4 regions of the Streptomyces sp. NPDC007164 genome follow, and region 4 is predicted to be linked to each of the others. Evidence: riboswitches for the same ligand, from Rfam matches in the RefSeq annotation. Region 4 holds a riboswitch; each other region holds the start of a gene.
The links. Region 4 has a riboswitch for cobalamin ahead of ABZ622_RS32625 (prenyltransferase/squalene oxidase repeat-containing protein). Riboswitches for the same ligand answer to the same signal wherever they lie in the genome.

Region 1 (7,458 bases), on a different contig from region 4:
GACCGGATCGCCCGCAACAGCGGTGACCTGCTGGCGGCGGGCCTGCTGAGCGCCGACCAGGTCAACGGCCTGCCGGACAGGGTGGAGCGGCTCATCGCCACCGTCGCCGCCCATCTGCCCGACCTCGTCGACTCCTTCGGGCTGCCGCCGGAACTGCTCGCCGACTGGCCGATCGCAGGCGCGGACTACGTGGCCGCGTACGACGATCCGGGGGCCTTCTGGCAGACCGGCGGCGGGGTCCGGGACGTGGTTCGGGGCGAGCGGTGACGGCCACGACGAGGAAAGGAACAGTTGTCCGGAGCCGACGGGCCGGCGAGGCCGCCCGGGCCCTCGGGGTGCGGGTTGTCCTGCTGGCCTTCTGGGGTACGGCGTCCGTCCTGGCCCGGTGGTGCGGGGAGCGCGAGGAGGGCGCTGCCGAATCGGTTCGGCACAAGGCGTAACTGGAGGCACTCCTCCCAGTTGATTCGGCGTCGGGACGGTGTCACCGCCGGTCCGACAGCCGGACCGAATAATGGAGAGAAAGCTGATGAGCGCGATTCACCCCAAGATCACCGAGGTTCTGACACACACCTTCAAAGTGCCCGCCGCAGAGATCCACCCGGGCTCCACGATGGACAGTCTGGAGATGGACTCCCTCGCCGTCGCCGAGTTCGCCGTCCTCATCAGGGAGACGACCCGCGGCGACCGGGACTTCGACCAGCTTCCCAAGAACGCCACGCTGGCCGACATCAGCCGGTTCATGGACACGGCGGCCGGCAGCGGGGCGCGGATGGGCAGCGGGGCAGCGATGAGCAACGCCCGATGAACAGGCCGGCCGTCGCCGTCACCGGACTGGGCATGATCACCCCGGTCGGCAACGACACCGAATCCACCTGGCAGGGCGTGTGTGCGGGCGTGTCACCGGCCCGCACCGTCGCCGGGCTCGAAGGATGCGCGATCGACTTCGCCTGCATGGTCGACGGCATCGACCTGGACGCCGCGATCGGCGGCCGGGCGTCCTTCCGCATGGGAAAGTACGTGAAACTCGCGGTGCTCGCCGCCCGCGAGGCGGTCACCGACGCCGGGCTCGACCCGGCCCGGTGGGAGGGCAGCAGGGTCGCGGTGGTCGTCGGCACCAGCAGCGGCGGCTCCGCCTCGCTGACCGAGCAGGCCGTCGTGCTCGACCGGCTCGGCGCCGGGGCCACCTCGCCGTCGGGCATCCTGCTCACCATCCCGAACATGCCCGCCGCCGAGATCGCGATCCAGCTGCGGGCCACCGGGCCCAGCCTGGCGCCGTGCACCGCCTGCTCGTCCGGCGCCACCGCGCTGTCCGTCGCCCGCGACCTGCTGGTCACCGGGCAGTGCGACATCGCGATCGCCGGAGCCACCGAGTCGATCGTCTACCCGGCCGCCATGGCCGCGTTCGCCAGGTCCGGGGCCGGGGCCCGGCGGGACGGCGACCCGGCCGGACTGTGCCGGCCCTTCGCGGCCGACCGGGCCGGCCTGGTCATGGGCGAGGGCGCGGCCGTCATGGTGCTGGAACGGACGGACGACGCCCGGGCCCGGGGCGCGGCCCCACGGGCGCTGCTCGCCGGCACCGGAGCCACCACCGACGCCCACCATCCCATCAGCCCGCATCCTTCCGGCGCGATCGCCCAGGCGGCTGTGGAGGCCGCACTGCGCGACGCGGGCTGGGCGGCCGAGGACGTCGAGCACGTCAACGCGCACGGCACGGCGACCCCGGTCAACGACGCCACCGAGGCCGCCCTGATCGCCCGGGTCTACCCACACCGGCCACCCGTCACCGCACCCAAGGGCGTACTGGGGCACTGCATGGGAGCGGCCGGAGCGATCGAGGCCGGGCTCACCGTCCTCACGCTCCAGCGCGGAGTCGTACCACCGATCGCCAATCTGGACGCCCCAGCGCCCGAGTTCGACATCGACTGCGTCACCAAGCAACCTCTGCGGCAGCCCATCAGGCGCGCCGTCAGCCATTCCTTCGGATTCGGCGGCCACAACGCCGTACTCGCTCTTCAGCGTCCCTGAGAGCCGTTCCGCAGGCAGCAGGCAGGTGGTGCGACGGGAGAACAGCCCGGCGTACCACCGGCCACACACCGCCCGTGAGCTGCACAGAGGCACGTGATAGCTTGCCGGGGCCAGTCAAACTCCACGTATGGGGTCAGGGAATCCGGTGCGAATCCGGAACTGACGCGCAGCGGTGAGGGAGACGGGCGGGGCCACGGCCACTGGGACCACCCTCGGGTGCCCGGGAAGGCGCCCCGTCCGGACGAACCCGAGTCCGAAGACCTGCTGGCAGCCGCGTCCCGGCACCGGGCCGCGGTACTTCGTACCACGGGCTCCGCGCATGGGCCCAGAGACGCAGAGGGACTCCGTGCCGTCCATAGCCAGCCCCGTCCGCACCATCGCCCTGCTCTCGGCGGGACTCGTCCTGCTGACCGCCTGTGGAGGCGGAGCCGGTGACGCCACGGCGAAGCCGGGCCGCGCGGACGGATATCCGGTGACGCTGAAGAACTGCGGCCGCACCGTCACCGTCGAGTCCGCGCCGCGCCGCGCCGTCTCCGTGGACCAGGGATCGACGGAGATCCTGCTCTCCCTCGGCCTCGCCGACCGGATGGCCGCCACCGCGACCTGGACCGACCCGGTGATGAAGGGCCTGGAGACGGCCAACGCCGAGGTGCCCAGGATCGCGGACAACCGGCCGTCCTCGGAGAAGGTCCTCGACCGCGAACCGGACTTCGTCAGCGCCTCGTTCGAATCGACACTCGCCAAGGGCGGCGTCGCACCCCGCGAACAGTTCGGGTCGCTCGGCGTCCCCACCTATGTCTCGCCCGCCGACTGCACCGGCAAGGACAACAGCGGCGGCGGCGACGGAGCCCGCACCACGCCGCTCACCATGGACAGCGTCTACGGAGAAGTGCGCGACCTGGCCGGGGTATTCGGCGTTCCGGAGCGCGGCGACGCGCTCGTGGGCACGCTGCGGGAGCGGGTGAAGAAGGCGACCGAGGGCATCGACGCCTCCGGCACCACCCTCCTGTACTGGTTCTCCGACTCCAAGGCCCCGTACCTGGCGGGCTGCTGCGGAGCCCCCGGGATCATCACCGGGGAACTCGGTGCGAAGAACGTCTTCGACGACACCCACGAGGAATGGCCCCAGATCAGCTGGGAGACCGTCGCCGACCGAAATCCCGACGTTCTGGTCATCGGCGACCTGACCCGTAAGGCCCAGACCGCCGAGAGCGCCGCGAAGAAGATCGAATTCCTGGAGTCCAACCCCGCTACGAAGAACATGGACGCCGTCAGGCACAAGCGGTACGTCCTGCTGAGCGGCCAGGCCATGAACCCGTCCATCCGCACGGTCGAGGGCCTCGAACGCGTCGCCGCCGGTCTGCGCAGGTTCGGGCTCGCGGGGTGACGCCGGCCGAACACGGCACGACGGTGACCGCGCCACCGGCCGCCGTCGTACCGGTGAGTGCCACGAAGGGCGTACGACGGCTGCGCGGCGGGGTCCTGTGGGCCTGCGGCCTCGCGCTGCTCGTCGGTTCCGTCGCGGTCGCCGTCACCATCGGACCCGCCCGCATCTCGGTGGCCGACGTCTGGTCCGCGGTGGCCGCCCATCTCGGCGGCGGCCGGTCGCGGCTCTCCCCGATCCGGGACGGCATCATCTGGAACCTGCGCATGCCGCGCACCCTGCTCGCCGCGGTGTGCGGTGCCGGGCTCGCGGTCTGCGGCACCGTCATGCAGTCCCTGCTCCGCAACCCGCTCGCCGACCCGTTCGTCCTCGGCGTCTCCTCCGGCGCGTCCACCGGCGCGGTCGTGGTCGTCGTCCTCGGTGTCGGCGGGGGAGCGCTGTCGATCTCGACCGGCGCGTTCATCGGGGCGCTGTGCTCGTTCGCCCTGGTGCTGCTGCTCAGCCACACCCTGGGCGGCACGACGGACCGGGTGGTGCTCTCCGGTGTCGCGGCCATGCAGCTGTTCTCCGCGCTCACCTCCTTCGTCGTGATGACCGCCGCCGACGCCGAGCAGACCCGCGGGGTGCTGTTCTGGCTGCTCGGCTCGCTCAGCGGGGTCGGCTGGACCGATGTGTGGGTCTGCGCCGCGGTGCTCGCCGTGACCCTGCTGATCTGCCTGGGCCACGCCCGTACGCTCGACGCCTTCGCGTTCGGCCAGGACGCCGCCGCCACGCTCGGCGTCAATGTCGCGCGCACCCGGCTCGTGCTGCTGTGCACAACCGCGCTGCTGACCGCCGCCCTGGTCAGCTCGGCCGGTGCCATCGGTTTCGTCGGTCTGGTGCTGCCGCACGCCGCCCGTGCCCTCGCCGGTTCCGGGCACCGGCGGCTGCTGCCGGTGACGGCGCTGGCCGGGGCGGTGTTCCTGGTCTGGGTCGACACGCTCGCCAGGACCGTGCTCGACCCGCAGGAGGTGCCCGTGGGTGTGGTCACCGCACTGATCGGGGTGCCCGCGTTCGTCCTGGTCCTGTACCGCACCCGGAGGACCGCATGACGGACGTGGCCGACGCGGGACTGTGTGCCGAACGGGTCAGCCGGACGGCCGGCGGCCGCCTCATCCTCGACGGGGTCGATCTCGCCCCGCGGCCCGGCGCCACCGTGGGGCTGATCGGACCGAACGGATCCGGCAAGTCGACCCTGCTGCGGGTACTGGCGGGAGTCCTGGCCCCGGAGACCGGCGTGGTCACTCTCGACGGGCTGCCGCTCACCGAGATCGGCCGCCGCACCGTCGCCCGGCGCGTCGCCGTGGTCGACCAGCACGCCGTCACCCAGGTCGAGCTGAGTGTGCTGGACGTGGTGGGGCTCGGGCGCATCCCGCACCGCAGGGCCTGGTCGGCGCCGAATCTGGCGGACGACGAGGCGGTACGCGAAGCGCTTGCCCGGACCGGTCTCGCCGACCGCGGCGACCAGTCCTGGCACACCCTCTCCGGGGGTGAGCGCCAACGTGTCCAGATCGCGCGTGCACTGGCCCAGCAGCCGCGTGAGCTGCTGCTCGACGAGCCGACGAACCACCTCGACATCCAGCACCAGCTGGAGCTCCTCGCGCTGATCGCCTCGCTGCCGCTGACCGGTGTGATCGCGCTCCACGACCTCAATCTGGCGGCGATGTTCTGCGACCGGATCGCCGTGCTGAAGGCGGGGCGGGTGGTGGCCGCCGGCACCCCCTCGGAAGTGATCACCGAGGAGCTGATCGCCGACGTCTACCGGGTCGCCGCCCGCGTCACGCCGGACGGCCCGGACGGGCGGCCGTCGGTACGGTTCCTGCCGGGGCGGCCGCCCGGGACGTAACGCGGCAGGCAGGGACGTAACGCGGCAGGCAGGGACGCAACGCGGCGGGCAAAGGAGGCAACGCGGGCAGGGAGGCAACGCGGGCAGGGACCTGACACGGCCGGCCGGGGAGCCGCGGGCTTCCTGTGGAGCGGGCCGGGACGCCGAGCGGGCGGACCCGGCACCGCATGGCGTGGGTCCGCCCGTTCTTTCCGGGTGCGGCGGTTCGCCGCGGTGCGTGGGGTGGGCCGGCAGGGGCCCGACGGGTCGGCCGCCGGGACGGGCCCGGCGGCTCAGCGGCGGCGTCCCCGGCCGAAGTCGCCTCCCATGTCCTTGCCACCCGGGTCCTTCCCGCCCATGCCGGTGTCGTCCGCGTAGTCGATCTGCTCCTTGCGGAGTTCGGCGGAGACCTCCTTCTGCTCGGTCACCTTCTTGGTCTCCATCCGCACCCGCTCGACGGCCACGGTCTCCTTGCGCGTGGTCGGGCGTTCCGCGTGCAGGGTGACCTCGACGTCCTGCTCGCGGATGGCGGCACGCTCAGCAGGGTTCTCGCCGGGCTGGAGCGGTTCGCGGATCAGCCGCACCTCTTCGTGCGTCACCGGCACGGTCCTGGTGACGTTCTCGGTGACGACGTACTTGTGCAGCCGGGCCGTTCCGCTCTCGTACTGCTCGGTGCCGACGTGGAGTTGCTCCTCGGAACGGATCATCTCCTCCTTGCTGTCCAAACCGGCGGCGGACCGTTCGGCGCCCGCCCCGGCACCGACGAGGGGACGCGAGGTACCGGCCTCCGCCCCGGTGTCGCGGTGCCTGCCCTGGCCCGTGCCGGTTCCGGCGCCGGCCATGCCGGACGAGGTGGTCCGGGCCGTGCCCGTACCGGAGGCGGTGGTGCCCGTCATGGCCGTCCGGTCGGACCCGGCTGCGCGGCCGGCGCCGGCCGCACCCATGGCCCCGGCCCCGGCGGCTCCCGCGGCACCCATGGCCGTGGTGCCCGTCCCGGACGTCGTCTTCGCCGTGCCCGGCCGGTCGCCCAGCTTCGCGGTGGTGTTCCTGGCGAGGCCGTAGTGCTTGTAGAGCTCTTCCTCCTCCGCCACGGACAGATGCGCGTCGGCGTCCACCCGGGGGGCGTCCTTGACCCGTTCCTTCGGATGCGAGATGTGCAGATCGGATCCCACACGGCGGGCTCCGGCAAGAGGAACGAAACTCTCCTTCATGCCGAACAGGCCGGTCTTCACCGTTATCCAGTCCGGCCGGCCGGTGTTGTCGTCGACATACACCCGGCCCACACTGCCGACCTTCTCGCCGTCGGTGTCGTACACCGTCAGGCCGTCGAGCTCTCCGGAATCCGTGAAACCGTCAGCGGCTCCCATGACCGATTCCTCCTCGTCCGGGCGCGTCCTGTGGCGGGGGCCATCAGGGGAGGCGCGTCCGCATTCCATCGCGCCTCACCCGGATGGACGCTGCAACCTCCCGGGCGGCGGAGCCCGGCCGCCGCATGCTCGGCGGTTCGGCGGTGACCGCCTGCCACGGTGGTGGGCGCCCCGATCCCGCACTAGGCCATTCGGGTGAAGCGGGGGAGGGTGTGCGCCCAGGCGGGCCGCCGGGTGCCGCCGCACCGCGAAACCGCGAGGATCCGACCGGCGTTCCACTGGCATGAACACATTGCGCGGCGCATTCGACGAGGACGCGGAGCTCTACGACCGGATGCGCCCGCGCTATCCTGCCGAGCTGGTGGCCGGGATCGTGACCCTGGCCGGCCTGACCCCGCGGAGCCGGGTGCTCGAAATCGGGCCGGGCACCGGGCAGTTGACCGTTCCGCTCGCGTCGGCCGGTTATGAGGTGACGGCCGTCGAGCTGGGCCCCTCGCTGGCGGCCGTGGCGCGGCGCAACCTGCGTGACTTCCCCCGCGCGCACGTCGAGGTGTGCCCGTTCGAGGAGTGGACGCTCCCGCCCGACCCCTTCGACCTGGTGGTCTGCGCGACCGCCATCCACTGGATCGACCCCGCTGTGCGCTTCACCGGGGCGGCGGACGCGCTGCGCCCCGGCGGAACGCTGGCGCTCGTCACCACCCACCATGTGGCGGGCGGCAGCGAGGAGTTCTTCGAGCAGGTGCAACGGTGCTACGAGCGATGGGACCCGGCCACCCGCCCGGGCCTGGTGATGCCGGACGAGGCATCGACGGAGACGG
Region 2 (7,458 bases), on a different contig from region 4:
CCGGGGCCGAGTCCGACCCCGTACAGCCGGCCCGTCTTCTGCTCGCTCACGTCTACTCTTCCTCGCTGGCGATCGCGTTGAGGGCGGCGGCCGCCATGGCGCTGCCGCCGCGACGGCCCCGGACGATCAGATGCTCCAGGCCGGACGGGTGGGCGGCCAGGGCGTCCTTGGACTCGGCGGCACCGATGAAGCCGACCGGCACACCGATGACGGCGGCGGGGCGGGGCGCGCCCTCCTCGATCATCTCCAGCAGCCGGAACAGGGCGGTCGGCGCATTGCCGACGGCCACCACCGCACCGTCCAGCCGGTCGCGCCACAGCTCCAGGGCGGCGGCGCTGCGCGTGGTGCCCAGCTCCTTCGCCAGGCCGGGCACCGCCGGGTCGGACAGGGTGCACACCACTTCGTTGTCCGCGGGCAGCCGCTTGCGGGTCACACCGCTGGCGACCATCGCCACATCGCACAGGATGGGCGCGCCGCCCCGCAGCGCGGCACGGGCACGGGCGACCGCGTCCGGGGTGAAAGCGAGATCGCGGACGAGGTCGACCATCCCGCAGGCGTGGATCATGCGGACCGCGACCTGGCTCACATCGGCGGGCAGGCCCGCGAGATCGGCCTCCGCGCGGATCGTGGCGAAGGACTGGCGATAGATCGCCGGTCCGTCCTTCTCGTACTGGTGCACAGTGCTTTCGCTTTCTTCCTCGGGCGTGCAACGGTCGGGTACAGCAGGTACTGCGAGTACAGGGGAGCCGCGCGTACGGAATCAGCCGCGCGTGCCGCGGGCCGAAGCCACCGCTTCGGCGAGTCCGCCAGGGCTGTCGGGGGGGCTGGGGACGCTCACCGGTGCGCCCCGCTCCTCGCCCCGAACGACGGAGATCCGGTGTCCGCCGGGGACGGCGACCACATCGACCCACTCGCCGCGGGGATGGCCGCACCGGCGTTCGCACCCGGACCAGTACACCGGCAGCAGGCCCACGGGCCCCACCACGGCCGCCGCCCGGGCCCGCACATCGGCCAGCGATTTCGCGCAGCCGGGCCGGCCGATACAGGCACCCACCCCGGTCCAGGGGGAGTCGGGTCCGACGACGAGGCCGGCGGCCCCCAGTTCGTCCAGCAGCCCCGCAGCCCGCCGCCGCTCCACCCCCGGTACGACGACCCCGCGCCACGGGGTCAGCCGCAATTCACCACGTCCCCGCTGCCGGGCCGTGTCCGTCAGCGACCGCCACTGCGCCGGGGTGATCCGCCCCAGAGGGATGCCGACGGACAACGCCGCCCGGTCGTGCGGGCCGGTCACCATGCCGGGGGCGGGGCCGTCCGAGCCGCGCGGACAGTCACGGACCTCGGTGGCGGCGGTGCCGGGATCCGCCTCCCGCAACCGCCGTACGACCTCGTCGAGAAGGGAGCCGGCGCCACCGGGCAGGTCCGACACCCGCCAGGCACCGGTGCCGGACGCCCGCTCCAGGAAAGTCTCCGCAGCCATGAGGGCGGCCCGCGGCGCCTGCGCACCGGGTATCCGCACCACGGTCCGGGCCGTGCCGATCCGAAGCAGCGCCACTCCGCCGTCCTGCGCCAGCAGCGTCACATCGCCGCCCAGCGCGTCCACATCGCCGCGGCCGTCGTCGAGCACGAACAAGAACCTGCCGGAGAGCCCGGCCGTCCGCTCGCCCGCGCACAGCAGCGCGTCCAGCGCCCGGAGCCACGCTCCGACGTCCGCCGCTCCTTCGCCGTCGAGCCCCGAGAGCGGCGACGCCACGACGTTGCGTATCCGCTCGTGGCGGGCGGAGGGCAGCAGTCCCGCCTCGCCCAGCCGGTCGGCCAGTTCGCCACCGCAGTCGGGGCTCAGCCCGCGCAACTGCACATTGCCTCGCGAAGTGAGATGCAACTCACCATCGCCCAGTCTCTCCGCCACCACACCGAGGGCATCCGCCTGCACCGCGGTCAGCAGACCACCGGGCACCCGGACGCGGGCCAGAGCGCCGTCGTCCGCCCGGTGCAGCCGCAGCGTGCCGGGGCAGGCGTCACCGCGGTCCCGGGCAGACGAGTCTGCGGGCAGCGAAGGCGAAGTGGCAGGTGGGGGCATGGCGGCGAGCATACCGACCATCTGAACAGAACCGTATGTCCTCCATCGGTGACCGGCCCTTACTATGCCTATTGACGGGCCATCCGGCACGTCGTCGCCACAGACGGCGACAGGGGAGGAAGTCCGGTGCGATTCCGGCACGGTCCCGCCACTGTGAACCCGGCCCCGGCCGGGCGAGTCAGGAACTCCCTTCCCCGCCGCTCGACTCCGTCGAGCTGGGGAGACTCCATTCCGACACCGCCCGGGGCGTGGACACCCCGAGGAAGGCCCGACGCCGCATGATCCTGCTCCTGTCGACGTCCGACACCGACCTGCTCAGTGCCCGCGCCTCGGACGGCCCGGTCTCCTACCGCTACGCCAACCCCTCCCGGCTCCCGCTCCAGGACCTCCCGCAGCTCCTCGACGGCGTCGACCTGGTCGTCGTACGTCTCCTCGGTGGCGTACGCGCCTGGCAGGACGGCCTCGACCAAGTCCTCGCCACCGGACGCCCCGTCGTCGTCCTCACCGGCGAACAGGCCCCCGACGCCCAGCTGATGGCCGCCTCCACGGTCCCCATCGGCATCGCCGCCGAGGCCCACGCCTACCTGGCCCACGGCGGCCCCGCCAACCTGGACCAGCTCGCCCGTTTCCTCTCCGACACCGTCCTGCTCACCGGCCACGGATTCGCACCGCCCGCCCCGGCACCCTCCTGGGGCCCGCTGGAGCGCACCGCCCGCCGCACCGACGGCCCGGTCGTCGCCGTGCTCTACTACCGCGCCCATCACATGAGCGGCAACACCGCGTTCGTGGACGCCCTGTGCGGCGCCGTCGAGGACGCCGGTGCCCGCGCGCTGCCGCTGTACGTCGCCTCGCTGCGCACCCCCGAGCCCGAGCTGATCGACGCGCTGCGCGCCGCCGACGCCATCGTCACCACCGTCCTCGCCGCCGGCGGCACCCGGCCGGCCGAGGCGTCGGCGGGCGGCGACGACGAGTCCTGGGACGCGGGCGTCCTCAGCAACCTCGACGTCCCCATCCTCCAGGCGCTCTGCCTCACCGGATCGCGCACCGACTGGGAGGACAATGACGAGGGCGTCTCCCCGCTCGACGCCGCCAGCCAGATCGCGGTCCCCGAGTTCGACGGCCGCCTGATCACCGTGCCGTTCTCCTTCAAGGAGATCGACGAGGACGGCCTGCCCGCGTACGTCGCCGACACCGAGCGCGCCGCCCGCGTCGCCGGGATCGCCGTGCGCCACGCCCGGCTGCGCCACATCCCGGCCGCCGAGAAGCGGATCGCACTGGTGCTGTCCGCCTACCCGACCAAGCACTCCCGCATCGGCAACGCCGTCGGCCTCGACACCCCGGCCAGTGCCGTCGCCCTGCTGCGCCGACTCCGAGACCAGGGATACGACTTCGGTACGGAGGAGGTCCCCGGCCTGGTCTCGGGCGACGGCGACGAGCTGATCCGGGCACTGATCGAGGCCGGCGGCCACGACCAGGAATGGCTCACCGAGGAGCAGTTGGCCCGCAACCCGGTCCGTATCCCCGCCGCCGACTACCGGCGCTGGTACGCGACCCTCCCGGCCGAGCTCCGCGAGGCCGTCGAGCGGCACTGGGGCCCCGCCCCGGGCGAGATGTTCGTGGACCGGTCGAGCAACCCGGACGGCGACATCGTGCTCGCCGCCCTGCGCCGGGGCAATCTGCTCATCCTCATCCAGCCGCCGCGCGGCTTCGGCGAGAACCCGATCGCGATCTACCACGACCCCGATCTGCCGCCCTCGCACCACTACCTGGCCGCCTACCGCTGGATCGCCGCTGCCGCCGACGACAACGGCTTCGGCGCCGACGCGATGATCCACCTCGGCAAGCACGGCAACCTGGAGTGGCTGCCCGGCAAGAACGCCGGCCTCTCCGCCGCCTGCGGCCCCGACGCCGCCCTCGGCGACCTGCCACTGATTTACCCGTTCCTGGTCAACGACCCGGGCGAGGGCACGCAGGCCAAGCGGCGCGTCCACGCCACTCTGGTGGACCACCTCGTACCGCCGATGGCACGAGCCGACAGCTACGGCGACATCGCCCGCCTCGAACAACTTCTGGACGAGCACGCCCAGATCGCGGCGATGGACCCGGCGAAGCTCCCGGCGATCCGCGCACAGATCTGGACCCTCATCCAGGCCGCCAAGCTCGACCACGACCTCGGGCTGGAGGACCGCCCCGAGGACGAGGGATTCGACGAGTTCATCATGCATCTCGACGGCTGGCTCTGCGAGATCAAGGACGCCCAGATCCGTGACGGACTGCATGTGCTGGGCGGCGCCCCGGCCGGCGCCGACCGGGTCAACCTCGTCCTCGCGATCCTGCGGGCCCGCCAGATCTGGGGCGGCACCGCCTCCCTGCCGGGCCTGCGCGAGGCCCTGGGGCTCGACGAGTCCGCCGCGACCCGAGTCACCGCCGACGAGGCGGAGGAGCGGGCCCGGACCCTGGTCCAGGCGATGGAGGACGCCGGCTGGTCCCCGGACGCCGTCGCCGAAGTGGCGGCCGGGCACCCGCGGGCGGTCGCCGACATCCTCGACTTCGCCGCCCGCGAGGTCGTGCCGCGACTGGCCGCCACGACCGACGAACTCGACCACGCCCTGCACGCGCTGGACGGCGGGTTCGTCCCCGCCGGACCCTCCGGCTCCCCGCTGCGCGGCCTGGTCAACGTTCTGCCGACCGGCCGCAACTTCTACTCCGTCGACCCCAAGGCCGTACCCTCGCGCCTGGCCTGGGAGACCGGCCAGGCCCTGGCCGACTCGCTCCTGGAGCGCTACCGCACCGACAACGGCGACTGGCCCACCTCGGTCGGCCTGTCCCTGTGGGGCACCAGCGCGATGCGCACCGCCGGTGACGACGTCGCCGAGGCCTTCGCGCTGCTCGGCGTCCGCCCCGTCTGGGACGACGCCTCGCGCCGCGTCACCGGCCTGGAGGCGATCCCGCCGGCCGAGCTCGGCCGCCCGCGCATCGACGTCACCCTGCGCATCAGCGGCTTCTTCCGCGACGCCTTCCCGCACACCATCGGCCTGCTCGACGACGCGGTCCGCCTCGCCGCCTCCCTGGACGAGCCGGCCGAGCAGAACCACGTACGCGCCCACACCCAGGCCGACCTGGCCGCCCACGGCGACGAACGCCGCGCCACCACCCGTATCTTCGGCTCCCGCCCCGGTACGTACGGCGCCGGTCTGCTCCAGCTCATCGACTCCCGCGACTGGCGCACCGACGCGGACCTCGCCGAGGTCTACACGGTGTGGGGCGGCTACGCCTACGGACGCGAACTCGACGGCCGCCCGGCCCGCGAGGAGATGGAGACGGCGTACAAGCGGATCGCGGTCGCGGCCAAGAACACCGACACCCGCGAACACGACATCGCCGACTCGGACGACTACTTCCAGTACCACGGCGGCATGGTGGCCACCGTCCGCGCCCTGCGCGGCACCGCCCCCGAGGCGTACATCGGCGACTCCACCCGCCCCGAGACGGTCCGCACCCGCACCCTGGTGGAGGAGACCTCACGGGTCTTCCGCGCCCGGGTGGTGAACCCCAAGTGGATCGAGGCGATGCGGCGGCACGGCTACAAGGGCGCCTTCGAGCTGGCCGCCACCGTCGACTACCTCTTCGGCTACGACGCGACGACGGGCGTGGTCGCCGACTGGATGTACGACAAGCTCACCGAGACGTACGTGCTGGACCCGACCAACCGCGAGTTCCTCCAGCAGGCCAATCCCTGGGCCCTGCACGGCATCGCGGAACGCCTCCTGGAGGCCGAGTCCCGCGGCATGTGGGCCAAGCCCGACCCGGCGATCCTCGACGCCCTGCGCCAGGCATACCTGGAGACGGAGGGCAACCTGGAGGGCGAGGACTGACCCCGGGGCCCGGCACCGGGCCACCGGACGGCGACGGATGAGCGAGCCCCGGCCCGGGCGCGGGCCGGGGCCGGCGGGCGGCGTGCCATTGCCCCAGGTAGACGCACTGTTCCGCGACGGGGCGTCACCCGTAGTGACGCCGGGCATAGTGTCGCCCGTGGCGTGGAAGCGATCTACGCATGACCGAAAGTGGCAGTCCTTATATCTCGTCGCCCCGGATCACCGTGCTGGGAGTCCAGCCCGGTGATCCGCCCTTCCGCCTGGTGGAGATCGACGGGGAGGTGGTGAGCGCGGCAACGTCGATGATGGATGTGCTCGCCGCCGCCTCGGCCGCGGGAATCAAAGTCCATGACCTCGACGACCCGGGTGTTGTGCGGTGGGTGGGCGGCGGCAAGTTCCATTGGCGGCCGCACTGAGGGTCGCTCCGCAGCGGCCGTGCGGGGTGGCCGGCGCGAGTCCGTCGCCCACTCCGCACGGCCGTCGCCGACCGCTCGGTGGGGTGCCGCCGACGGTCCGCGACCAGCACTCGGCCCTGGTACGGCTCCCGACCGTCCGATCAGCTCCGGCGCACTCTCGTCCGTGCAGCGGACCCGATCCTCGGCGGCTCGATGACCGACTCCCTCGGCGATGTGCCGACGGCCGCCCCTGACCGACCCGCGGGCACACGCGAAAACCCCACGCGCGAATACCTCACACGCGAAACCCCAGCACGTGAAACACCAGACACCCGAAAACCCAACACGCCCAATGCCGACACGCCATGCGCGATTCGGGGCCGACGGCCCGGCCGGACCCCGAACTCTCCTGCCGCACGCTGACGTTCCACGCACGTTTCGCTGACGTTTCGCTGACGTCGCGGGCCGGCCACCGCCGCCTCAGGCCAGTGACGCGGCGCGGGCGGGGTCGATCGCGTGCTGGAGAGGTTGGTCATGTATAAAGCGTCGGAGTTCGTCGAGCACAAGCTCTCCGAGACGATGACGTTCGGCCCCGAGGGCACCGCCGAGGTGGGGTGTCAGGACGACGTTGGGAAGGGTGAAGAGTGGCGAGTCATGGGCGGGAGGCTCCGGGTGCGTGACATCGAGCACGGCGGTGAGGTCGGGTCTGGCGTGCAGGACCTGCGCCGCGGCGGCTTCGTCGATCAGCGCGCCGCGCGCGGTGTTGATCAGTGTCGCGCCCGGCCCCAGGGAGTTCAGCAGCCGTGCCCCGATCGTGCCGCGGGTCTCGGGCAGGAGGGGCGCGTGGAGACTGACGACATGGCAGGTGGCGAACAGTTCCTCGATGCCGACCAGCCGGACGCCCGCCTGCCCGGCGGCCTCGGGGGACGCGACGGGATCCGTGGCGAGGACCTCGATGTCGAAACGGCCGAGGTGGGCCGCGACGAGACGGCCGATGTGCCCGAGCCCCAACAGGCCCACGCGTGACCGGTAGGCGCCCGGCACCTGGGGGTTGTGGGGGAAGCGGCGGCTGCTCGCCACCTCCCGGGCGATGCGATGTACCTGCTTGAGC
Region 3 (7,458 bases), on a different contig from region 4:
GCCCACGGACTGAGTCCGCACCACCGAAAGGCCCCCGTGGAACGCATCACTCCGCGGGGGCCTTTCGCACGGCCTGGTACGGACCAACCACCGTACATCTGGCCGGATTTCGAGCACGGATACCCGATCGACCGACCGTTGCCGGACCGAAATGCGGGCAGGGGGTGACGGTGACCGGAGCCCTCCCCTAGATTTCCTGCGCATCACAAGGTGATCAGCGAGGGGACGGAGTCGCCGCATGCCAGCAGACACAGAAGGAAAGCCACCGACCGTCACACCGGTGAGAGTGGTCATCGCCCTCTGCCTCGTCGCGCCCTTCGTGGCGATGCTCTGGGTGAGTTCGTACGCGAAGGTGGACCCCACCTTCATCGGCATTCCGTTCTTCTACTGGTACCAGATGCTCTGGGTACTCCTCTCCACCGCGCTCACGATGACCGCGTACAAGCTGTGGCAGCGTGACCAGCGCGCCCGCAAGGGAGGTGCGTCGGCATGAAGGACGGTGTGAACGGCGTCGCGCTCGGCGTCTTCATCTTCTTCTTCGTGGCCGTCACGGTCATGGGCTTCCTGGCCGCGCGCTGGCGCAGGGCCGAGAACGAGGCCAGCCTCGACGAATGGGGCCTGGGCGGACGGTCCTTCGGCACCTGGGTCACCTGGTTCCTGCTGGGCGGCGACCTGTACACCGCGTACACCTTCGTCGCCGTTCCCGCGCTGATCTACACGGCGGGCGCGGCGGGCTTCTTCGCCGTGCCGTACACGATCCTCGTGTACCCGCTGATCTTCACCTTCCTGCCGCGGCTGTGGTCGGTCTCGCACAAGCACGGGTACGTGACCACCTCGGACTTCGTCCGCGGGCGCTTCGGCTCGAAGGGCCTCTCGCTGGCGGTCGCCGTCACCGGCATCCTCGCCACGATGCCGTACATCGCGCTCCAACTGGTCGGCATCCAGGCGGTGCTGGACGTGATGGGCGTCGGCGGCGGCGAGAACACCCACTGGTTCGTCAAGGACCTGCCGCTGCTGATCGCGTTCGCGGTGCTCGCCGCGTACACCTACTCGTCCGGGCTGCGCGCGCCCGCGCTGATCGCGTTCGTCAAGGACGGGCTGATCTACCTGGTCATCGCGGTGGCGATCATCTACATCCCGATCAAGCTCGGCGGCTTCGACGACATCTTCGCCAAGGCGGGCGAGGCGTTCTCGCAGAAGAACGAGGCGGCCGGGAAACCGGTGGCCGGACTCGCGCCCGGTGAGGCGGGCCGGTGGGGTTACGCCACCCTGGCGCTGGGCTCGGCACTGGCGCTGTTCATGTATCCGCACTCGATCACGGCGACGCTCTCCAGTCGCAGCCGCAACGTGATCCGGCGCAACACCACGATCCTGCCGCTGTACTCGCTGATGCTGGGTCTGCTGGCGCTGCTCGGCTTCATGGCCATCGCCGCCGGCATCAAGGTGGACAACGGCCAGCTGGCCATCCCGCAGCTGTTCGAGGACATGTTCCCGGACTGGTTCGCGGGCGTCGCGTTCGCCGCCATCGGCATCGGCGCGCTGGTACCCGCCGCGATCATGTCGATCGCCGCGGCCAACCTGTTCACCCGCAACATCTACAAGGACTTCCTGAAGCCGGACGCGACCCCGGAGCAGGAGACCAAGGTCTCCAAGCTGGTGTCGCTGCTGGTCAAGGTCGGCGCGCTGGCCTTCGTCCTCACCATGGACAAGACGGTCGCGATCAACTTCCAGCTGCTCGGCGGCATCTGGATCCTCCAGACGATGCCGGCCCTGGTCGGCGGCCTGTTCACCCGCTGGTTCCACCGCTGGGCACTGCTCGCGGGCTGGGCGGCCGGCATGGTGTACGGGACGGTGGCCGCGTACGGGGTCGCCAGCCCGACCCAGGCGCACTTCGGCGGCTCGTCCAAGGAGATCCCGGGGATCGGCGAGATCGGCTACATCGGCCTCACCGCGTTCGTGCTGAACGTGGTGGTGACGGTGGTGCTCACCTTCGTCCTGAACGCCCTGAAGGCACCCGCCGGGACCGACGAGACCTCCCCGGCCGACTACACCGCCGACGCGGGCGACCCGGGTGTCGCCACCGAGCTCCCGCCGGCCACCGCGGGGGCTCCGGGCGGCCACTGACGACCGCCGCCCACGGCCTTCCGACGGCCCGTCGAGCCCCCCGCAACGGGGCGCGGCGGGCCGTCGGCGTGATCCGGCCGACCGGCCCGGGAAAGGGCCGCACGGCCCGTTCTGTGGGCCCGACTCGAACGCGCGACACAACATATGGGGGCTGCGTCATCGGGCAGCCCCCACATGTATGCTCGTCCTCGCTGTCGCCGCAGGGGAATCCGGTGCGAATCCGGAACTGTCCCGCAACGGTGTATTCAGTGCGCTTTTGTGCACCCCCGAGTCAGTCCGATGACCTGCCGGCAGCGCATCCGGCTCGACCGAACCGGATGCCCAGACGTCCGGGCCTCGCGGTTGGGCCGGTGGACGCCGTGCGGAGTGCTGCCCTGCCCCGGGTGTGCTTCCGCAGGGCTGCCCCGTTCCCCGCCGGCCCAGAGCCGAGCGAGGGAGAGCACCACGTGACCATCGCGCCAGCCGATCCGGCTTCAGTCGCCGCGTCCGCAGCAGCCGAGTCCGAGGCCGCCGCACAGGACGGACCGGGTACCGCGCTGCTGCGGACCCTGACCGACCTGACCGCCGATCTGCCCGCCACCGACCCCGGCCGGGTCGCCGCCGCCGCGCTGCGTGGCCGCAGCGCCCGCGCCGACGAGGCCGAGCTGCGGTCGCTGGCCACCGAGGCCGCCGCGGGGCTGATCTCCGAGGACCCCGCCTACTCCCGGCTCGCCGCCCGGCTGCTGACCCTCGCCATCGCGGACGAGGCGGCCGGCGAGGGCGCGGTCTCCTTCTCCGCCTCGGTAGCCGTCGGGCACCGCGAGGGCCTGATCGCGGACCGTACCGCCGCGTTCGTCGCCACCCACGCGGCTGCCCTCGACACGCTGGTGGAGCGCTCGCTGGCCGACGGCGCGGACGACCGCTTCGGCTACTTCGGGCTGCGGACCCTGCACAGCCGCTACCTGCTGCGCCACCCGCACACCCGTCAGGTCATCGAGACGCCGCAGCACTTCATGCTGCGGGTCGCGGCCGGGCTGGCCGAGGACGAGTCGCAGCGCGCCGTGGACGAAGTGGCGGCGCTGTACGGGCTGATGAGCCGGCTCGACTATCTGCCCTCCTCCCCCACGCTCTTCAACTCCGGCACCCGGCACCCGCAGATGTCCTCCTGCTACCTGCTGGACTCCCCGCTGGACGAGCTCGACTCGATCTACGACCGCTACCACCAGGTGGCGCGGCTCTCGAAGCACGCGGGCGGCATCGGTCTGTCGTACTCCCGCATCCGCTCCCGCGGTTCGCTGATCCGGGGCACCAACGGGCACTCCAACGGCATCGTGCCGTTCCTCAAGACGCTCGACGCCTCCGTCGCCGCGGTCAACCAGGGGGGCCGCCGCAAGGGCGCCGCCGCCGTCTACCTGGAGACCTGGCACGCGGACATCGAGGAGTTCCTGGAGCTGCGCGACAACACGGGTGAGGACCAGCGGCGTACGCACAACCTCAACCTGGCGCACTGGATCCCGGACGAGTTCATGCGCCGGGTCGACGCGGACGGCGACTGGTCGCTGTTCTCGCCCGCCGACGTGCCCGAGCTGGTCGACCTGTGGGGCGACGAGTTCGACGCCGCGTACCGGGCCGCCGAGGCCAAGGGCCTGGCCCGCAAGTCGATGCCGGCGCGCGAGCTGTACGGCCGGATGATGCGCACCCTCGCGCAGACCGGCCAGGGCTGGATGACGTTCAAGGACGCCTCCAACCGGACCGCGAACCAGACCGCCGAGCCGGGCAGCGTCGTCCACTCGTCGAACCTGTGCACCGAGATCCTGGAAGTCACCGACGACGGCGAGACGGCGGTCTGCAACCTGGGCTCGGTCAACCTCGGCGCGTTCGTCGCCGACGGCGGGATCGACTGGGAGCGGCTGGACGCCACCGTCCGCACCGCCGTGACCTTCCTCGACCGGGTCGTGGACATCAACTTCTACCCGACCGAGCAGGCCGGCCGCTCCAACGCGAAGTGGCGCCCCGTGGGGCTGGGCGCGATGGGTCTCCAGGACGTCTTCTTCCAGCTGCGGCTGCCCTTCGACTCCCCCGAGGCGCGGGCGCTGTCCACGAGGATCTCCGAGCGGATCATGCTCGCCGCGTACGAGGCGTCCTGCGAGCTCGCGGAGCGCTCGGGTCCGCTGCCCGCCTGGTCCGAGACCCGGGCGGCGCGCGGGGTGCTGCACCCCGACCACTACGACACCGAGCTGAACTGGCCGGAGCGCTGGGACGCGTTGCGCGCCCGGGTCGCGAAGAACGGGATGCGCAACTCGCTGCTGCTCGCCATCGCGCCGACGGCGACGATCGCCTCGATCGCGGGCGTGTACGAGTGCATCGAGCCGCAGGTCTCCAACCTCTTCAAGCGCGAGACGCTCAGCGGTGAGTTCCTCCAGGTCAACGCCTATCTGGTGGACGAGCTGAAGAAGCTCGGCGTGTGGGACGCGCGCACCCGGGAGGCGCTGCGCGAGGCCAGTGGCTCGGTGCAGGGCTTCGCCTGGATCCCCGAGGACGTGCGGGCGCTGTACCGCACCGCGTGGGAGATCCCGCAGCGCGGCCTGATCGACATGGCGGCGGCCCGTACGCCGTTCCTGGACCAGAGCCAGTCGCTGAACCTGTTCCTGGAGACGCCGACGATCGGCAAGCTCTCCTCGATGTACGCGTACGCCTGGAAGCAGGGGCTGAAGACGACGTACTACCTGCGCTCGCGCCCGGCGACCAGGATCGCCCGCGCCGCGTCCGGCCGGACCGCGGCCGCCGCCCCCATTCCCGTACAGCAGTCGTCGGCGCCCGACGCGGACGCGATCGCCTGCTCCCTCGAAAACCCCGAGTCCTGCGAGGCCTGCCAGTAATGAGCTCCACCAACTCCGACAAGAACCTTCTGGACCCGGGCTTCGAACTGACCCTGCGTCCGATGCGCTACCCGGACTTCTACGAGCGCTACCGGGACGCGATCAAGAACACCTGGACGGTGGAGGAGGTCGACCTGCACTCCGACGTCGCCGACCTCGCCAAGCTGTCCCCCGGCGAGCAGCACATGATCGGCCGGCTGGTCGCGTTCTTCGCGACGGGTGACTCGATCGTCTCCAACAACCTCGTGCTGACGCTGTACAAGCACATCAACTCCCCCGAGGCGCGGCTGTATCTGTCGCGGCAGCTCTTCGAGGAGGCCGTGCACGTCCAGTTCTATCTGACGCTGCTGGACACCTACCTGCCCGACCCGGACGACCGCGCGGCGGCGTTCGACGCGGTCGAGGAGATCCCCTCGATCCGCGAGAAGGCGCAGTTCTGCTTCAAGTGGATGGATTCGGTCGAGAAGATCGAGCGCCTGGAGACGAAGGCCGACCGCCGCCGGTTCCTGCTGAACCTGATCTGCTTCGCGGCGTGCATCGAGGGGCTGTTCTTCTACGGCGCGTTCGCGTACGTCTACTGGTTCCGCTCGCGGGGTCTGCTGCACGGTCTCGCCACGGGCACCAACTGGGTGTTCCGGGACGAGACGATGCACATGAACTTCGCGTTCGAGGTCGTGGACACCGTCCGCAAGGAGGAGCCGGAGCTCTTCGACGACGAGCTCCAGCAGCAGGTCACCGACATGCTGAGGGAAGCGGTCGAGGCGGAGCTGCAGTTCGGCCGCGATCTGTGCGGTGACGGGCTGCCCGGCATGAACACCGAGTCGATGCGGCAGTACCTGGAGTGCGTAGCCGACCAGCGGCTCACCCGCCTCGGCTTCCCGGCGGTCTACGGTTCGGAGAACCCGTTCTCGTTCATGGAGCTCCAGGGCGTCCAGGAGCTGACGAACTTCTTCGAGCGCCGGCCGTCCGCGTACCAGGTGGCGGTGGAGGGCTCGGTCGCCTTCGACGACGACTTCTAGATCCTGGCCCAGCTTCTGAGGTGGGGGCGCCGCGCAGCCGTGACGGGCTGCGCGGCGCCCGTCGTTTGCGGGGGTCCGTCGCTCCGGGCCCGTTCCGCGGCGCGCAGCTCGCGGTCGATGCGGCGCTCGCGGGCGAGCCCGGCGAGGGCGGGCAGCAGGACGAGAGCGATGAGCGCGGCTATGCCCAGGACGTTCTGGAATGTGTTCATGGCTCTACTCTCGTCCGCGCGGACACATTGCGACAGTGGCAGGACTGTCATGGAACGTCGAATTGCTGCCACACTGGCTCCATGCTGAAAAATGTCGCCGCTCTGCTGCTCGACGAGGTCCACCCCTTCGAACTGGGCGTGCTGTGCGAGGTCTTCGGGCTCGACCGCAGCGACGCGGGCCTGCCGGTCCACGATTTCGCCGTGGTCTCCGCCGAGGGCCCGCGGCTGCGGACCCATGCCGGCTTCACCATCAGCACGCCGCACGGCCTCGACCGCCTGGAGGAGGCCGACCTGATCGCCGTGCCGGCCGGCAGCCACTTCATGGACCGGGAGTACCCGGAAGAGGTCCTCGGCGCCCTGCGCCGGGCCGTGGAACGGGGGGCCAGGGTGCTGAGCGTCTGCTCGGGCGCGTACGTGCTCGGCGCGGCCGGGCTGCTGGACGGGCGCCGCTGCACCACTCACTGGCGCCACGCCGCGGAGCTGGCCCGCCGCTTCCCGCGGGCCGTCGTCGAACCCGATGTGCTGTACGTGGACGACGGCCAGGTCATCACCTCGGCGGGCACGGCGGCCGGGATCGACGCCTGCCTGCATCTGGTCCGGCAGGCGTACGGCCCCGACACGGCCAACGCGATCGCCCGCCGCATGGTGGTGCCGCCGCACCGGGACGGCGGCCAGGCGCAGTACATCGAGCGGCCGCTGCCCCGCACGCCCTGCGACACCGTCGGCGAGACGCTGGTCTGGATGGAGCGCCACCTGGACCAGGAGATGACCGTCGAGCAGCTCGCCGCCCAGGCCCACATGTCGCCGCGCACCTTCGCCCGCCGCTTCCAGCAGGAATCGGGCACCACTCCGTACCGCTGGCTGCTGCGCCAGCGGGTGCTGCTGGCACAGCATCTGCTGGAGACTTCCGATGAAACGGTGGACACGATCGCCGGGCGCACCGGTTTCGGGACCGCCGCCGCCCTGCGCCACCAGTTCGTCCGCTCCCTGGGCACCACGCCGAACGCCTACCGCCGCACCTTCCGCGGTCCGATTCCGGTGGTCGAGGTGGCCTGAGACACGGGGAAGGGCCCCTGGTCCGGACGGATTCCAGGGCCCCTTCCCCGTGCGCGGTGCGTGTCAGATGCCGCAGTTGGGCGCGGACCAGAAGTGGCTGGGGCCCTGGTTCACGTGGACGTGGTCGTTGTGGTCCGGGTACCCCGGGCCGAGGATGCCGTTGAAGCCGTGGTTGCGGGCCTGCTGGGCCAG
Region 4 (7,458 bases):
CGGGCCTTCGTGGACGGTGCTGCCTCGATTACGGAGTCCAGGGTGGATGGAACCTTCTCGCTGATCCTGCTTCTCCTCTTCCTCTGGGGCCTGTACTCGCAGCGACTGGCGCGCGTCGAACTCACCGCCCCCGTCGCGTTCGTGCTGCTGGGTCTGCTGCTGAGCGAAGGAATCGGGGTACTGCATCTGGCCCCCTCGCCGGGGACGGTGCGAACTCTCGCCGAAGTCACCCTGGCCTGGGTGCTCTTCACCGATGCCGCGCGGCTGTCATTCAAGGCCCTGCGCCCGGAACTCGGTCTGTATGTGCGACTTCTGCTGCTCGGACTGCCGATGTGTATCGGTCTCGGCGCCCTGCTGGCCACGGGCCTGCTTCCCGGGGTGTCGGGCTGGGCCGCGCTGTACGTGGGGGCCGCCCTCGCCCCGACAGATGCCGCGCTCGGCGCCACGATGATGGTCAATCCGGTGGTGCCCGCGAGGATTCGCCGCCTCATCAATGTCGAGAGCGGTCTGAACGACGGTATCGCCACCCCGTTCGTCGTGTTCGCCCTGGCCGGAGTCGCCGCGGCCGGGAGTGCGTCGGACACTCATGCCCCCGGAACCGCCCTCGTGGAACTCGCCATCGGTCTGGCCTACGGCACGGTGCTCGGGCTGACGGCCGGATGGCTGCTGCGCTCCGCCCTGCGCCGGGGCTGGGCCACCGAGGACGTAGCCGGAGCGGGCGTCCTGGCTCTGGCCCTCCTGAGCTACACCTCAGCCATCGCGATCGGTGGCAACGGCTTCGTCGCCGCCTTCGTCGCCGGCCTGGCCTTCGGATCGACGCACGGCGCTCCACGGCGCGTGCTGTTGTTCGTCGAGCAGTCCGCTTCGCTGTCTTCCATTCTGGTGTGGCTGCTCTTCGGTGCCGTACTGGTACCGGCCGCCGTCCATCACCTCACCTGGCCGACGGTGCTCTACGCGGCACTGAGCCTGACGGTGGTACGCATGGTGCCAGTGGCCCTGTCCTTGACCGGAAGCGGCCTGGACAGGAAGACCATCCTGTTCGTGGGCTGGTTCGGCCCGCGCGGGCTGGCATCCGTCATCTTCGGCCTGCTGGCGGTCGAGGAACTGGAACCGCAGGTCTCGCGGACGATCGTCCCGGTGGTCGCCTGCACCGTGCTGCTCAGCGTCTTCGCACACGGCATCGCCTCCGCTCCTCTCGCCCAACGCTACGGAAGAGCGGCAGCCGTCACAGGCCCGTCCCCGGTCGGCCCGGCCGCGGACGTTCTGCCCATCCGGGGGATGGTGGCAGGCGCTGCCAAGCACCACCGGCACGGCAGGCGGGACTGAGGCTCCCCCGCTGTGGCCCCGACGACCACGTGCAGCCGGCCGTCGGCCGGGCCGTCCTGACCAAGGGCCATGAAACGTCGAGAGCTCGCGACGGCAGCCCTCTCGATCACCTGCCGTGCACTCGACGACATTTGCCTACGCCGAGATCGATCGCGAGAGCGGACCGGGCCGCGTCCGACAGATCCCGCCCGCCGTCCACCCGCCCGCCGTCCACCGGCACAGCGGGCGGAATCCGTCATACCCGGCCTACTCCTCCGGCGGGAAGACGACCTCTCCCGAGCCGGTCAGTGTGATCGTGATCGCCTCGACCGGGCACCCCTCCGCAGCCGCCAGGACCTTCTCGTCGGCGTCGGTCTCCGGGACCGACGGGCGGGACTGGCGGGCGGTGTCCAGGGCGAAGGCGCCCGGCGCGTGGTTCACACACATCCCGGAGCCGATGCAGACCCCCCGGTCGACCTCGACGGCCCAGCGGTCGCCCATCACGCCCCCTCGTATCCGGCCGGCAGGTGGATCATCTTGTGCTCGAAGTACTCGCCGTATCCCTCGGGCCCGAACTCCCTGCCCAGGCCGGAGTTCTTGTACCCGCCGAACGGGCCGAGCATGTCGAGGCTGAAGGTGTTCACGCTGTACGTGCCCGTCCTGACCCGGCGGGCGATGTCGATGCCGCGCTCGGTGTCGGCGGTCCAGACGCTGCCGCTGAGCCCGTAGTCGGAGTCGTTGGCGATCCGTACGGCCTCGTCCTCGTCACCGTACGGCAGCAGGCAGATGACGGGGCCGAAGATCTCCTCGCGGGCGATCCGCATCGAGTTGTCGACGTCGCCGAAGAGGGTCGGCTCGACGTACCAGCCCCGTTCCTGGGACGCCGGACGGCCGCCGCCGGTGAGGATCTTGGCGCCCTCGTCCTGCCCGATCCGGATGTAGTCGAGCGAGCGCTGCTGCTGGCGCTGCGCGACCAGGGGGCCTAGTTCGGTGGCCGGGTCGAGCGGGTCGCCGACCTTCAGCGCGGACGCCGCGGCGGCGAACGCCTCGGCCGTCTCGTCGTAGCGGGAGCGCGGGACGAGGATGCGGGTCTGGGCCACGCACGCCTGGCCGTTGATCATCCAGGCGAAGGGGACGATGCCCGCGACGGCGGCGTCCAGATCGGCGTCGGGAAGCATCACGGCGGCGGACTTGCCGCCCAACTCCAGTGTGACGCGGGTGAGGTTGCGGGAGGCGACCTCCATCACCCGGCGCCCGGCGGCCACCGACCCGGTGAACGACACCTTGTCGACGCCGGGGTGCCCGACCAGGTACTCACTGACCTCGCGGTCGGCCGGAAGGATGGAGAGCACGCCTTCCGGCAGCCCGGCGTCGGCGGCGATCTCGGCCAGGATGTAGGCGTCCAGCGGGGATTCCGGCGAGACCTTGAGCACGGCGGAGCAGCCCGCCAGCAGCGCGGGTGCGAGCTTGGCGGCGGCGGTGAACTGCGGAACGTTCCACGGCACCACGGCCGCGACCACTCCGACCGGCTCCCGCCGCACCAGCAACGGCCCGAGCGCCCCGGCCCGCCGCTCCTCGTACGGGAAGCCCCGCGCCACGGTGATCGCCGAGTCCCACACCATCATCGCGGCGAGCGCCTGCACCATGACGCTCGACGTGTACGGGGTGCCGTTCTCCGAGCTGATGACCCGGGCGATCTCCTCGTACCGGACGGCGAACGCGTCTTTGATCCTGGTCACCACCGCGATCCGCTCGTCCAGGCTCATCCGGGGCCAGGGCCCCTCGTCGAACGCCCGCCGCCCGGCGGCGACGGCCGCGTCCACGTCCGCCCGGGAGGCATGCGGCACCCGGCCGATGACCTGCTCGGTGTGGGGCGAGACGACCTCGATCACTTCCCGGCCCAGCGGATCGACCAACTCCCCGCCGATGAACAGTTTTCCGTGTTCGACAAGCTCGGTCATGGCTACTGCCTCCCGCGGCCCGGCGCGTTGCCCGAATCGGCATCCGGCTCGACGTCCGACTCGACATCCGACTCATGATCTGACTCTGTGTCAGAACTGATATCAGTTCCAGTTCCAGGAGTCCACGGCCGCGACAGCGCCCCGGACAAGATGGTCGACCGGGGCTACTACTGGAACAAGTTCTCGTTACAGTGGGGCGAGGCACCGGAGCCGCGAAGCCGTACGCCGTCCAGAGAGATGGGGACCTCATGACGCAGGTGACCGACCACGGCGGGGGCGTGCACAGCATCAAGGTGCCCATCCCGGACAATCCGCTCGGCCACACCCTCGTGCACGTCCTGGACACCGATCGGGGTCCGGTGCTGATCGACACCGGGTGGGACGATCCCGAGGCCTGGGACACTCTCGGGGCCGGCCTCACCGCCATCGGTACGGAGATGGCCGACATCCACGGTGTGGTCATCACCCACCACCATCCCGACCACCACGGGCTGTCCGGGCAGGTGCGCGAGGCATCCGGGGCCTGGATCGCCATGCATGCGGCGGACACCGCGATCGTGCGCCGTACCCGGGAGTCCCAACCCGGCAGGTGGCTGACGTATCTCGCGGCCAAGCTCACCGCGGTCGGAGCGCCCGAGGAGCACCTCGCGCCGTTGCGGGCCGCCGCGGCCGACGGGGGCAGGATGCGGACGCTGCCGGGGCTGCGTGCCGCGCTCCCGGACCGGGAGATCGTGCCCGGTGAGCTGCTCGACCTGGCGGGGCGCAGGCTGCGGGCGATCTGGACGCCGGGGCACACGCCGGGGCATGTGTGCCTGCACCTGGAGGAGGAGCACCCGGGCAATCTGCCGGGGCGGGGGCGGCTCTTCTCGGGAGACCATCTGCTGCCGGGGATCAGTCCGCACATCGGGCTGTACGAGGACCCGGACGACGCCACGGTCACCGATCCTCTCGGCGACTACCTCGACTCGCTGGAGCGCATCGGCAGGCTCGGGGCCGCCGAGGTGCTGCCCGCCCATCAGTACGCCTTCACCGATGCGGCGGGACGCGTACGGGAGCTCCTCGGGCATCACGAGGAGCGGCTGACCGGGCTGCTCGGGCTGCTGGCGGAGCCGCTGACGCCGTGGGAGCTGGCCGTGCGGATGGAGTGGAACCGGCCCTGGGAGCAGATCCCGCACGGCTCCCGGAACATCGCCGTCTCGGAGGCGGAGGCGCATCTGCGGCGGCTGGTGAAGCTCGGGCGCGCGGAGGCGGTGCCGGGGAGCGAGCCGGTGACGTATGTCGCGGTGTGAGTGATGAGCGATGAGTGATGAGCGATGAGTGATGAGCGATGGGTGTGATGCGCGTCGCTGGGTGCGTGACGTACGTCGCGGGGCGTGTGGTGACGCGTACGTGTGTGGTGACGCGTACGTGAGTAGTGACACGTCCGGGGCGCTCCTCCCGGCCCGGAGCCCGGTCGGTGCCGCCCGGTAGAGTGTGCGGGTCGTCATCATGCCCGTTCAGGGGGAAGCCGGTGCGAATCCGGCACTGACCACGCAGCCGTGAACCGTCTTCGCAGGCGGTGAGTCGGAATGCCCTGTCCGCGGTCGTGACCGGCTCGGACCACCGGATCCCCCGGTGGTCGGCACCGTCGAGGTACACGAGGTCGGAGCCTGGTGCCTGAGCGTGCCTGTGCCCGGTTCACCCCGCAGGAGAGGCCCCGCCCGCCATGACCGTACGTCGCAGCGCAGCAACGCTCGCCGCCACCGCCGCCGTGCTCTGCGCGGCCGCTGCGCCGGTCGCGGTGGCAGCGCCGTCCCCCTCGCCCTCGCCTTCCGTCGCGCTGCCGTCCGGGCTGTACGGCACGAAGGACCCCACCTACGACGGTGTGTGGCGGCAGTCGCTGGCCTTCCTCGCGCAGCGGCTCGAAGGGGTCACCCCGGCCGCGAAGTCGGTGGACTGGCTGATCGGTCAGCAGTGCGCCGACGGCTCCTACGCCGCGTACCGGCCCGATACCGCCAAGCCGTGCGACGCCAAGACGGTGCGGGACACCAATGCCACCGCGGCCGCCGCCCAGGCGCTGGTCGAGGTCGGCGGGCACCGCGAGACCGTGAACAACTCGGTGCGCTGGCTGAAGTCCGTACAGAACGAGGACGGCGGCTGGGGCTACACCGCGGGTGCGCCCAGTGACGCCAACTCCACCTCTCTGGTGATCGGCGCCCTCGCCCGTCAGGGGCAGCGGCTCACGGACATCACGACCCCCGGTGGCAAGACCCCCTACGACCCGCTGCTCGCCCTCGCCATCCCGTGCGGCGGCAAGGACGGCGGCGCCTTCGCGTACCAGCCCGACAAGAAGGGCGGGCTCGCCGCGAACGCGGACGCCACCGCGGCCGCCGTGCTCGGCACGATGGGCAAGGCCCTGGCAGTCGGGAACAACGCCGCGGGCAAGGCACCCACCTGCCGGCCCGGTTCCGGGCTCACGCCCGAGCAGGCCGCGCAGAACGGCGCCCACTACCTCACCGACGCCCTCGCCGGCAGCGGTCACCTGAACCTGGCGCCGATGCCCGGTGCCACCGACACCACCCCGCAGCCCGACTTCGGCAACACCGCGGACGCGGTCGTCGCGCTCTCCGCGGCCGGCCACCAGGACAAGGCGGCCGGAGCCGTCGACTGGCTGAAGAAGAACTCCGCGGACTGGGCCGCCCAGAGCGGCCCCGCCGCCTACGCCCAGCTGATCCTGGCCGCCCACGCGACCGGCAACAACGCCCGGGACTTCGGCGGCGTCGACCTCGTCGCCCGGCTCAACGCGGCCGGCCCCGCGCCCGCCGCCGTCGTGACGCCCGACCCGTCCGCCGACACCGGGTACGAGGCCACGGAGAAGGACCAGGTCCACAGCGGCGACGACGTGATCGGGGGCGTGTGGTGGTACATCGGCATCGGCCTCGTCCTCGCGGCCATCGCGTTCTTCCTGACCAGCGGTCGCCGGAAGAGCAGGCAGCCGTGAGGCGCGTGGGACGGACCACCGCGCTGCTGGTGGTCCTGGGCGCCGTCCTGGCCGTGCTCGGCGCGGGACCGGCCCAGGCGGCCGGGTACCGGTACTGGTCGTTCTGGGAGGGTTCCGGATCCGGCTGGACGTACGCCACCCAGGGCCCGTCGCTGGTCCGGCCGGACGACGGGGCGGTGCAGGGCTTCCGGTTCTCGGTCAGCGAGGACTCCCAGGACTCGGCGAAGCCGCGCCGCGCGGCCGACTTCACGAAGATCTGCGCGGACACCCCGGCCCAGGACGGCACCAAGCGGATCGCACTCGTCATCGACCCGGGCACGGCGGCGGACGCCCCGGCCGGTGAGACACCGCCCGCGCCGCGCACCGCGTGCGCACGGGTCGGACCGGACGCGAGCGCCGCGGAGGCACTCGCCTCGGTGGCGAAGCCGCTGCGCTACAGCAGCGACGCGATGCTCTGCGCCATCGCCGGATACCCGGGCTCGGGCTGCGGCGAACAGGTCTCCGGCGACGGAAACGGCAGCGGGGACGGCAGCGGGAACGGGAACGGGAACGGCACGCCCGACTCGGCCGCCTCCGCCTCCGTTTCCACGTCACCGGCCGGGTCCGCGGCCTCCAGCGGCTCGGGCGGCTCCGGCGGCGGCCCGTCCGCCGGGGTGCTCGTCGGGGTCGGCGCCGTGCTCCTCCTCGGCATCGCCGCGGTCGTGCAGGCCCGCCGCCGCCGCGGATGACCGCCTCGACCAGCGCTCCGGCCGGCCGCACGGCCCTGGCGCGCCGGCGTCCGCTGCGCGCGCCCGCGGCGAGCCGGAGCAACGCCGTGCCCGCCGGGGCCTGGTGGCTGTGGGCGCTCGGCCTGGCAACCGCCGCGTCCCGGACCACCAATCCGCTGCTGCTCGGGCTGCTGGTGGGGGTGGCCGGTTACGTCGTGGCCGCGCGCCGTACCGACGCGCCGTGGGCCCGTTCGTACGGGGCGTTCATCCGGATCGGGCTGTTCGTCGTCGCTGTGCGGCTGGTCTTCTCCGTCTTCCTCGGTTCGCCGATCCCCGGTACGCACACGGTGTTCACGCTCCCCGAAGTGCCGCTGCCCGACTGGGCGAAGGGGGTCAGGCTCGGTGGCCGGGTCACCGCCGAGCAGTTGGTCTTCGCGCTGTACGACGGGGCGAAGCTGGCCACCCTGCTGATCTGCGTCGGTGCGGCGAACTCGCTCGCCAACCC

Region 1: it holds a riboswitch for cobalamin, as region 4 does, so the genes downstream of both, ABZ622_RS23235 (ABC transporter substrate-binding protein) here and ABZ622_RS32625 (prenyltransferase/squalene oxidase repeat-containing protein) in region 4, are expected to answer to the same signal.
Region 2: it holds a riboswitch for cobalamin, as region 4 does, so the genes downstream of both, cobN (cobaltochelatase subunit CobN) here and ABZ622_RS32625 (prenyltransferase/squalene oxidase repeat-containing protein) in region 4, are expected to answer to the same signal.
Region 3: it holds a riboswitch for cobalamin, as region 4 does, so the genes downstream of both, ABZ622_RS08930 (ribonucleoside-diphosphate reductase subunit alpha) here and ABZ622_RS32625 (prenyltransferase/squalene oxidase repeat-containing protein) in region 4, are expected to answer to the same signal.

Annotation. Positions count from the first base shown of each region.
Region 1 covers NZ_JBEYFB010000019.1:22,497-29,954, reverse strand. The annotation lists gene ABZ622_RS23250 (acyl-CoA dehydrogenase) at 1-267, shown strand, start outside; gene ABZ622_RS23245 (acyl carrier protein) at 527-805, shown strand; gene ABZ622_RS23240 (beta-ketoacyl-[acyl-carrier-protein] synthase family protein) at 802-2,025, shown strand; cobalamin riboswitch at 2,120-2,309, shown strand; gene ABZ622_RS23235 (ABC transporter substrate-binding protein) at 2,372-3,412, shown strand; gene ABZ622_RS23230 (iron chelate uptake ABC transporter family permease subunit) at 3,466-4,500, shown strand; gene ABZ622_RS23225 (ABC transporter ATP-binding protein) at 4,497-5,294, shown strand; gene ABZ622_RS23220 (PRC and DUF2382 domain-containing protein) at 5,567-6,640, opposite strand; gene ABZ622_RS23215 (class I SAM-dependent methyltransferase) at 6,924-7,458, shown strand, end outside.
Region 2 covers NZ_JBEYFB010000021.1:79,845-87,302, reverse strand. The annotation lists gene ABZ622_RS24735 (precorrin-2 C(20)-methyltransferase) at 1-50, opposite strand, end outside; gene ABZ622_RS24730 (precorrin-8X methylmutase) at 53-679, opposite strand; gene cobG (precorrin-3B synthase) at 761-2,089, opposite strand; cobalamin riboswitch at 2,136-2,285, shown strand; gene cobN (cobaltochelatase subunit CobN) at 2,356-5,952, shown strand; gene ABZ622_RS24715 (hypothetical protein) at 6,132-6,368, shown strand; gene ABZ622_RS24710 (hydroxyacid dehydrogenase) at 6,828-7,458, opposite strand, start outside.
Region 3 covers NZ_JBEYFB010000004.1:51,244-58,701, forward strand. The annotation lists gene ABZ622_RS08915 (GntR family transcriptional regulator) at 1-13, shown strand, start outside; gene ABZ622_RS08920 (DUF3311 domain-containing protein) at 239-493, shown strand; gene mctP (monocarboxylate uptake permease MctP) at 490-2,124, shown strand; cobalamin riboswitch at 2,290-2,431, shown strand; gene ABZ622_RS08930 (ribonucleoside-diphosphate reductase subunit alpha) at 2,571-4,982, shown strand; gene ABZ622_RS08935 (ribonucleotide-diphosphate reductase subunit beta) at 4,982-6,001, shown strand; gene ABZ622_RS08940 (hypothetical protein) at 5,998-6,210, opposite strand; gene ABZ622_RS08945 (helix-turn-helix domain-containing protein) at 6,292-7,266, shown strand; gene ABZ622_RS08950 (D-Ala-D-Ala carboxypeptidase family metallohydrolase) at 7,330-7,458, opposite strand, start outside.
Region 4 covers NZ_JBEYFB010000039.1:26,898-34,355, forward strand. The annotation lists gene ABZ622_RS32605 (cation:proton antiporter) at 43-1,326, shown strand; gene ABZ622_RS32610 (ferredoxin) at 1,573-1,806, opposite strand; gene ABZ622_RS32615 (aldehyde dehydrogenase) at 1,806-3,266, opposite strand; gene ABZ622_RS32620 (MBL fold metallo-hydrolase) at 3,515-4,555, shown strand; cobalamin riboswitch at 4,727-4,862, shown strand; gene ABZ622_RS32625 (prenyltransferase/squalene oxidase repeat-containing protein) at 4,972-6,246, shown strand; gene ABZ622_RS32630 (SCO2322 family protein) at 6,243-6,974, shown strand; partial or broken gene ABZ622_RS32635 (energy-coupling factor transporter transmembrane component T) at 6,971-7,458, shown strand, end outside.